4 regions of the Streptomyces sp. T12 genome follow, and region 1 is predicted to be linked to each of the others. Evidence: riboswitches for the same ligand, from Rfam matches in the RefSeq annotation. Region 1 holds a riboswitch; each other region holds the start of a gene.
What was found. A riboswitch is a leader RNA that binds a small molecule or an ion and turns the genes downstream of it on or off. The one in region 1 is predicted to bind cyclic di-AMP.
Positions count from the first base shown of each region.

Region 1 (2,191 bases):
TGCCTGGGCCAGGCCGGGGCATCCGGCGCGGCACTGCTGGCCGCGGGGACTCCGGGGAAGCGATTCGCGCTGCCCGGGGCCCGCATGGTGATCCATCAGCCGGGGCTCCCCGAGCCGATCGAGGGGCAGGCGAGCGATCTCGCCATCCAGGCCGACGAACTGACGCGCGTTCGAACCCGCCTGGAGGAGATGCTCGCCCGGCACACCGGGCGCAGCCGCGAGCAGGTGAGCCAGGACATCGAGCGGGACAAGATCCTCAGCGCCCAGGAGGCGCTGGAGTACGGGCTGGTGGACCGGATCATCCCCAGCCGCAAGGCCACTCTCGCGCCGCCCACAGGGCGGTGATCGGCCGGTGCTTCCACCCGAGTTGCCGCCCCTGCCCGCGCTGACGCGTGCCGAGGGGGAGTTGATAGACCGTTATCTCGATGTGGTGGACCTGCTCGGCCGGATCAACCCGACGCGGCACGGCGACACCTACCGCGGACTGCGCGCCGCCCAGGCGCTCGTCGGCAGGGCGGCCGAGCTGCGGGACGCGCTGGCGCTGATGCACCAGCGGGGCGAGACCGAGCTGCACTCCCCCACGCTGGCGCGTGCGCTGCGCGTGCTGGACGGTGAACGCCGCACGGCTCGCGTCACGATGCCGTCGCGCTCCGACAGTTGACGACTCGTTCAGACAGGTTCTGGACGCCTCGCCCCACGGCCGAGGCGTCCGGACGGGAGCTGAAACGGACCAAAAGGCGTACCCCCTTTCGGCGTAGAAACCTTCCCTTTTACGCACCCCTCAAGTTGCGCAACAGGCATGACCCCAAGGCGGAATGGGACGCTCCATCGCTGGTCCGGGGCTCGTCGGATACCTGGACACCCGGTCGAACACGGGGGTGTCCACCCGAACGGGTGAGTGGTGAGTAACGCCACAAATCCCCGGTTCCGTTGGGTTTTTCGTTCATCCGTGCGTCAAGATCCCTGTCTGACGACAAGCCCCCGCCACAGCGGCGGGGCGATCCGGGCGGACGCCGAGTCCTGCCGCCGCCCGGATGACCGGTCGACAGGAGTGGATCGGCAGGAGTGGAGGACCCGAGCAAGACGGGTCGCCGGAGCGGACGTTCGTTCGATCCGAGCAACCCTTGGGGTGAAGTCGCGGCAACGCGACCGGGCAACTTCGCCAGCCCGAATCCGACAGGTCATCCTTCACAGGCGGCTGACGAAGGGTTGCGCATGACTGCGCTCAATCGTGTCCCGTCGCTCATGGTCCGGGCCGGTACGGCCTCGGCTCTCACCATCGCCGCAGTGGGCGGCTCGATCGTGGCGCCCGGCTTCGCCTCCGAGGCCGAAGCCGCCACGCCGGCGACGAAGGCACTTCAGATCGCGGCCTCCAAGAAGGGCTCCCCGTACAAGTGGGGCGCCACAGGTCCGCACAGGTTCGACTGCTCCGGGCTCACGCTGTACTCGTACAAGAAGGCCGGCAAGAAGCTGCCCCGTACCGCGGCCCAGCAGTACAACAAGACCCGCCACATCTCTGCCGGCAACCGCAAGGCCGGGGACCTGGTGTTCTTCCACTCGGGGTCGAACGTCTACCACGTCGGCATCTACGCCGGGAAGGGAAAGATCTGGCACTCCCCCAAGAGCGGGGACGTCGTGAGGCTGCAGAAGATCTGGACCAGGAGCGTCTGGTACGGCCGGGTCAAGTGACCTCCCCGGGGGCGCTGACGGCTGCCTGACGCGCCGTCAGCGCCCCCGGGGCCCCGGACTGAAGGCCGGGCGCCGGCAAAGGCTGTCAGACGGCCCGCAGCGGCCCGGCGAGGAGTGCCACGCCGAAGGCCGTCAGCGCGGCGCCGGTGACGGTCGTGACCGCCCGTGCGGTGCGCGGCCGGCGCAGCCACCTGCCGAGCCGGTCCACCAGCAGGGCGACCACCTGGAACCAGACGAGCGCGATCGCGACCACGATCAGCGCGAGCAGCAGCGTCCGGGGCAGCGCCGGAGCCCCCGCGGGCAGGAACTGCGGCAGCACGCTGAGGAACGTGAGGGACGCCTTCGGATTGAGGGCGTTGGTGACGAAGCCCTGCCGCAGCGGTCGCGCGGTGGAATCCTCCTGCGCGTTCTCCCCATCGGTGTGCCGCTGCCGCAGCGTCTGGACGGCCAGATAGAGCACATAGACGCCGCCCGCCACCTGGAGCGCGCGGAACAGCGCCGG
Region 1 is NZ_CP117866.1:1,451,055-1,453,245, forward strand. Features, by position in the region: gene PBV52_RS06305 (ATP-dependent Clp protease proteolytic subunit) at 1-345, shown strand, start outside; gene PBV52_RS06310 (hypothetical protein) at 353-661, shown strand; cyclic di-AMP (ydaO/yuaA leader) riboswitch at 1,002-1,212, shown strand; gene PBV52_RS06315 (C40 family peptidase) at 1,216-1,689, shown strand; gene PBV52_RS06320 (LysE family translocator) at 1,775-2,191, opposite strand, start outside.

Region 2 (2,191 bases), 4.9 Mb from region 1:
TCGCCAAGGGCGAGTGGCGCCTGGAGGTCGACCCTCGGTACGGCGGCACGCGCGTGTACCCCGACGGCCTGGAGTTCACCGAGGACGCGCTGGAGACGTACACCATCGACGAGTGGGACCCCTTGTCGGCCCGCACCCGCTCGGACTGGTCGATCCGGCTGCACCGCCCGGATCTGGCGTGGGACGCCACGGTGCGGACGCGCTCGGAGATCAGCTGCGACGGGGAGCATTTCGTCACCTCGAACGAGGTGATCTGCCGGGAGGGCGAAGAGGTGCTTTTCCACCGTACATGGGAGAAACGGACTCAACGGACGGCCGGTTAACAGCGAGTTGGAGCCATTGCCCGATTTGCGGCTCTTGTGGATGTCAGTGAATTGGGTCACGCACCCCCAGCCGCAGACCCGACCGGAAGCGCCCCCTCCACCCCTTGCCCCGAGCGCAAGTTGAGGCTTGGCAACCGCAAAGGATCAAGCACCCCATACACACCAGACCATGGTCAACCGGCACGACAGGTGACCATGGCACTTGTTCCGGGCGTGTGCTCTCGCATACGTTCCCGCTCAGTCGGGCGGACGCCTAATCCTGCCGCCGCCCGAGTCATCCACCTACGTACTCACTCACGAACGGCAGGAGCGGGGGACCCAGGTAAGTCGCCGGACCGGACGCCTTGATGGCGCACCGGGCCGGCTAGGGGTGAAGTCCGCGCCGCCACACGGCGGCGCGGCCGGGCATCTCCCGCCCGAACCCGACAGCTCACCTCGCAGGCGTCGGAGAGGAACAGCGCCATGGCCCGAGGCAAGCACCGCCGTCCCAGAACCAACCCGCTCACCCGCCACGTCGTCGCAGCCGGAACCGGTACCGCCGCCCTCGCCCTCCCACTCCTGAGCGCGACCACCGCGAGCGCCGCACAGCCGGCCCAGGCCCCCGCCGCCGCGCAGGCGGCACCGCAGTCCGCGCCGTCCGCGGCGAAGGCCAAGTCCGTCACCTACACCACGAAGAAGGGCGACTCGCTCTACGGCATCGCGGACCGGTACGACGCACAGGGCGGCTGGCGGCAGCTCTACAAGGACAACCGCAAGGCCGTCGGCGACAACCCCAGGCTGATCCACCCGGGCCTCGACCTGAAGGTCCGGGCGACGAAGGCCGGCACCGCGAGCGAGACGGCCGACAAGGCGTCCGCGCCGGCCAAGAAGTCCGCCGTCGCCCACGCCACCACGGCCTCCGTGAAGTCGTACCCGGACAACCTCGACGGCTGGATCCGCAATGCGCTGGACATCATGGCGCAAAACGGAATTCCAGGTTCATACGACGGCATTTACCGCAACGTCATGCGCGAGTCGTCCGGCAACCCGGCCGCCATCAACGGCTGGGACTCCAACGCCGCGGCGGGCACCCCGTCCAAGGGGCTCCTGCAGGTCATCGACCCCACCTTCGCGGCCTACCACGTGCCGGGGACGGTCTACGACCCCTTCGACCCGGTCGCGAACATCACGGCCGCGTGCAACTACGCGGCCGCGCGGTACGGCTCGATCGACAACGTGAACGGCCCTTACTAGGCGAAACCATTCCTTACTGGTCGAAGAACGGGCACTACTGGGCGAAGTCGACCAGGCTCCCCGCGAACAGTCTCTCGAGGACGACGGCGATGCCGTCGTCCTCGTTCGAGAGGGTGATCTCGTCGGCAACCGCCTTGAGTTCGGGGTGCGCGTTGGCCATCGCGACACCGCGGGCGGCCCAGTCGAACATCGGGATGTCATTGGGCATGTCGCCGAAGGCGATGGTCTCGTGCGCGCCGAGGCCCAGATGCTCCGCGGCGAGCGCGAGACCGGTCGCCTTGGTGATGCCGCATGGCTGGAGTTCGACGGTGCCCGGCCCTGACATGGTGACCGTCGCGAGGGATCCGACCACCGCGCGCGCCGTCGCCGCCAACTCGTCGTCCGACAGGGCGGGATGGCGCAGCAGCACTTTGCTGATCGGCTCGCACCACAGGTCGTCGCGGTGCCGCACGCGTACGGCGGGCAGGGTGGGGTGGGGCATCAGATACCCGGGCTCGATGAGCGTGAGTCCGTCGACTCCGTCCTGGTCGACGGCCGCGTAGACCTGACCCACCTCGGCCTCGATCTTGCCGAGCGCGGTCTCCGCCAACTCCCGGTCCAGCGTGACGGACCACAGCAGACGGTCCGCGCCCGCG
Region 2 is NZ_CP117866.1:6,334,614-6,336,804, reverse strand. Features, by position in the region: partial or broken gene PBV52_RS28665 (CocE/NonD family hydrolase) at 1-323, shown strand, start outside; cyclic di-AMP (ydaO/yuaA leader) riboswitch at 601-780, shown strand; gene PBV52_RS28660 (LysM peptidoglycan-binding domain-containing protein) at 786-1,556, shown strand; gene PBV52_RS28655 (HAD family hydrolase) at 1,591-2,191, opposite strand, start outside.
Region 2: it holds a riboswitch for cyclic di-AMP, as region 1 does, so the genes downstream of both, PBV52_RS28660 (LysM peptidoglycan-binding domain-containing protein) here and PBV52_RS06315 (C40 family peptidase) in region 1, are expected to answer to the same signal.

Region 3 (2,191 bases), 2.7 Mb from region 1:
GCGTCGTAGCCGACGAGCTCCGGGCCGATCTGCTCGATGACGGCGAGGACGGCCTTCTCGACACCCTTGCCGAGGTAGCGGTTCTGGTCGCCGTCGCGAAGCTCGATGGCCTCGAAGGCGCCGGTGGAGGCGCCGGACGGAACGGCGGCACGACCCGTGCTGCCGTCGTCGAGGCCGACCTCGACCTCGACGGTGGGGTTGCCTCGCGAGTCGAGGATTTCCCGGGCTACGACGACGTCGATGGACGGCACGAGCATCTCCTTCGTGGATGTGACGCTGTTGGTGCGGGGCTGTGAGCCTTGCGACTAGAGCCTAACCGCCTCGGGGACATCGGCAGCCGACCGACCGTCCCGTGGACAGAAGCGAACCGTACCCATTGTTCCCCGCCGGAACAAAGGGCGGGTGGCATTCAGGGAAAGAAAAAGCCCCGCCCCGGTGCGTACGGGGGAAGACGCACCGGAGCGGGGAGCCCGTGGGGGACGGGGGTGACCCTCACGAGGACTTCACTATGAGGTCCACGCATGTGAGGGCGCTGTGGTTCAGCTGTCCGTATTACTTCAGGTGCAGCTGCTGGCCCGGGTAGATCAGGTTCGCGTCCTCGACGATGTCCTTGTTCAGCTGGAAGAGCTTCTCCCAGCCGCCCTTGACGTCGTGCTCCGCGGCGATCGAGCTGAGGGTGTCGCCCTTGACGACCTTGTACTCGCCGTCGCCCTTCTTGACCTTCTTGCCGGTCGGGGTGGTGACGGTCTTGGTGCTCTTCTTGGCGGCGGGACGCTCGCTGGAGCGGGAGGCCGACTGCTGCTCGGTGGAGCGGGTGGTGCTCTCGCTGCTCTGCGAGGAACCGCTCGACGAGGAGCCGGAGCCGCTGTACGCGGCGCTCGACAGGCCGGTGCCGCAGTTCGGCCAGGCACCCTTGCCCTGGCTGGCGAGGACCTTCTCGGCGATCTCGATCTGCTGGCCCTTGCTGGCCTGGTCGGCGGTGGAGGCGTACGCCGTGCCGCCGTACGCGGCCCAGGTGGAGGCCGAGAACTGCAGACCGCCGTAGTAGCCGTTGCCGGTGTTGATCGACCAGTTGCCGCCGGACTCGCACTGGGCGACGGCGTCCCACTCGGAGGCGGTGGCGGCGGAGGCGCTGCCGGCCGCCATCAGCGGGGCGGCGACGGCGGCGGCGCCGGTGACGCCGACGACGGCTATGGCGCGAGCGGCCTTGGACGGACGACGGTGCTTGCCCTTGCTGGAAAACAGCATGGAGAGATCCCCTCACCGACGCCTGCGAGGTGAGCTGTCGGGTTCGGGCCGGTTGAGTTGCCCGGCCGCGCACGTTCGCCTTTCGGCTCGCGTTGCGCGGCTTCACCCCAAGCCGACTCCGGCCGTGCGGCCCCGAAGGGCCTCAACTGCCGGACCCGGCACTTACCTTGGGTCCCCCGCTCCTGCCTACGGCGCTTTACGCGACGACTGTTCCCGTACGGCCGCTGGCAGGATTCGGCGTTGCGGCAGCCGGGGCTCGTGGTGACGAGCGGTCATGACCGTAGCCACGCGATTCGCGGAATTTCAAAGACGATCAGGGCTTCTGAGATCTATCTCTCAGTACATTCAAAACGGACATTCAGCGCGAACCATGACGCGAACTGTCGCTGTTTTTCGCCCTGTTCGCCCCCTATTTGGTGGGGACTTCCAGGGTCTGACCGGGGAAGATGTGGTTCGCGTCAGTACCGATGGCCTGCTTGTTCGCGTCGTACAGCGCGGACCATCCGCCGTCGAGGCCAAGGGAGTCGGCGATGGAGGCGAGAGTGTCGCCGGCGCGGACGGTGTACGAGGCATGGCGACCGGAGGACTTGGCGGCGGCTTCGCTCGCCCCGCTCTCGTCGGCACTGGGTCCGCGATGACGTCCCGAGCCGACTGTCCCGGAGTCGATGGCCCCGGTGTCGACGAGGCTCCGGGAGCCCTCTCCTTGCTCTGATTTGTCCAGATTGTCGCTCTTGGGCGTCTCCACGGGCGAGCCGTCGGGCGACTGCGGGGCACTCGCATCGGCGGGCGCATCGGACTTCGAGGAGTTGTCCGCCGAAGAGGACGAAGAGTGCGAAGAGGAAGAAGGAGAGGAATTCTTGGACGAGTCGGAAGAATCGGACGAAGCGTCGGGAGAGCCGCTCGACGGGTTCGAGGAATCCGAGGAGTCGCCGGAGGAGTTCGC
Region 3 is NZ_CP117866.1:4,199,704-4,201,894, forward strand. Features, by position in the region: gene eno (phosphopyruvate hydratase) at 1-251, opposite strand, end outside; gene PBV52_RS18650 (transglycosylase family protein) at 553-1,248, opposite strand; cyclic di-AMP (ydaO/yuaA leader) riboswitch at 1,253-1,452, opposite strand; gene PBV52_RS18655 (transglycosylase family protein) at 1,658-2,191, opposite strand, start outside.
Region 3: it holds a riboswitch for cyclic di-AMP, as region 1 does, so the genes downstream of both, PBV52_RS18650 (transglycosylase family protein) here and PBV52_RS06315 (C40 family peptidase) in region 1, are expected to answer to the same signal.

Region 4 (2,191 bases), 3.6 Mb from region 1:
CGGCGAAGGACCGGGTCTCGTCAGCGGTCCAGCCGAAGACGTTGCCACCGAGGGAGAGCGGGAAGACCTCGAGGTCGGAGGAGCCGAGCTTGCGAAGAGAAGTCATGCTCTTCCCCAACACCCGCACCAGAAGCCTGTATTCCGCACGCATCATTGCGCACGCAGCGGAAACCGGCAGCCCTGACGTCGGGGGGTAAGTCGTCAGGACCGCCGGGGATCAGAAGTGGGTGAACCTCAGGGCGTGAGGCCCTTGCCGCGCAGCCACGCCATCGGGTCGATGCCGCTCGCGCTGCCGTCGGGGTGCACTTCGAGGTGCAGGTGCGCCCCGGTCACGTTGCCCGTGGCGCCCACGCGGCCGATGACGTCGCCCGTGTTGACCTTCTGGCCCACGCTCACGCTGATCGAGGACTGGTGCGCGAACCAGAGCTCGGTGCCGTCGTCGAGGGTGAGCTCCGTCTTGTAGCCGTACGACCCGTCCCAGCCGGCGAACGTGATCGTGCCGGAGTGCACCGCCTTGATCAGCGTGCCGGTGGGGGCGGCGAAGTCGAGGCCCGTGTGGTAGCCGGAGGACCAGTAGGCGCCGGCCTGACCGAAGGTCGAGGTGATGGTGTACGAGGAGGTCGGCAGTGTGAACTGCTTGGCCAGCTCGGCGAGGCGCTCGGCCTCGGCCTTCTTGCGGGCCTCCTCCTCGGCCTCGGCCTTCGCGGCGGCGGCCTTGGCCTCGGCCTCCTTCTCCGCCTTGGCGGCCGCGGCGGCGGCCTCCTTCTCGGCGGCGGCGACGGCGGCAGCGGCGGCCTTGCTGTCGATCTGGTCCTGCTGCAGCTCGGCCTGCGCGATGATCCGGCTGCGCAGCGCCTCGCCGGCGTCGGCAGTGCCCTGCGTGGTCTCCTCGGCGGCCTCGCCCATGGTGCTCAGCGCGGTGGCGGAGTCCTCGGCGGCCGCGGAGGAGTCGTCGTCGGAGATCAGCGGCAGGTCCGGCATGGTGATGGCGACCGGCGGCTTGCCGCTGTTCGCGCTGGCCATGCCGCCCGCGCCGACGGCGGCTATGACACCGACGCCGAGAACCGTGGAGCTGCGGGCGAGTCCCCCGCCGCGCTGCTTGGAGACGCGATGCCTGCCGCGTACGGGACGAATGGAGTCCGCGGTGGGGTTCCACTCCTCGAACGGGCCCTCGTCGGTGCGGTAGCTGTCGTAGCCGAAGGAGTCGGTACTGCGTTGACTCGGCACGAACGGGGCTTGCTGGGCAGGCCGGTTGGACGCCACGTGGGCGTGCTCCTTTCCTTCCTTCTCGCCTACCGGGTTAGCTGACGGGTTCGGAGCAGGAAGGTCTCCTACGCGCGTATACCGGCCGTGAGTTCACGGCGGTATCCGTGCGATTCACCCCAAGGTGGTGGTTCCCCGGTTCCCTTGCGGGATTCGGCGCGTGCGCACGGAGCCGACTCTTGTGACGGCTGGGACGACCGCGCTGCGTTATCGAACGTTAATAGACGCGGGGTACGGATTCCAAGCTGTTCCGCTTGATCATTAACTATTTTCGCCCGGACTTACGGGTCATGAGTGGCCTAAATCGGGCGAGTTGGCCAGGGCTCAGGAGCCACACAGGTATTGACGGAATGTCAGTTGTTATGCGGAGGGCGGTCACCCGATCACGGTTGGTGACGGTGATCAAGGGTCTGCTCCACAAGATCTCCATCAGGGCCGTCGCACGGCGATGAGAGCCAGGTCGTCCGCCATGCCGCCCCCGGAGTGCCTGCGCACCTGGGCCGCGAGCACGCCGAGCAGCGCGGCCGGCTCGCGACAGGCGTTGTCCCGTCCCGCGAGCCGGGCCTCGGGGTCGTAGAACCGGTCGTTCTCGTCCCGCGCCTCGGACAGGCCGTCGCTGTACAGCAGCAGTGTGGCCCCGCTCGGGAAGCCGGCCTCCTGGGCCCGGTCGGGCCAGGCGCCGAGCTCGCCCATGCCGAGCGGCAGCGCGGGCTCCGGGGTGAGCAGCGAGCGCACGGTTCCGTCGGCGTACAGCAGCAGGGGCGGTGGATGTCCGCGGTTGACGAGGCGCACGAGCCCGTTGCCGTGCGGCAGCTCGGCGAGCACGACGGTGGTGAACCCCTCGGAGGACTCGACCCCTTCACGCCGCGTGCGCTCACGCGCCAGCGCCCGCTCCAGCCGCTGCGCGACCGCCTCCAGCGTGGCCTCC
Region 4 is NZ_CP117866.1:5,021,062-5,023,252, forward strand. Features, by position in the region: gene PBV52_RS22485 (aldo/keto reductase) at 1-106, opposite strand, end outside; gene PBV52_RS22490 (M23 family metallopeptidase) at 235-1,263, opposite strand; cyclic di-AMP (ydaO/yuaA leader) riboswitch at 1,275-1,432, opposite strand; gene PBV52_RS22495 (PP2C family protein-serine/threonine phosphatase) at 1,693-2,191, opposite strand, start outside.
Region 4: it holds a riboswitch for cyclic di-AMP, as region 1 does, so the genes downstream of both, PBV52_RS22490 (M23 family metallopeptidase) here and PBV52_RS06315 (C40 family peptidase) in region 1, are expected to answer to the same signal.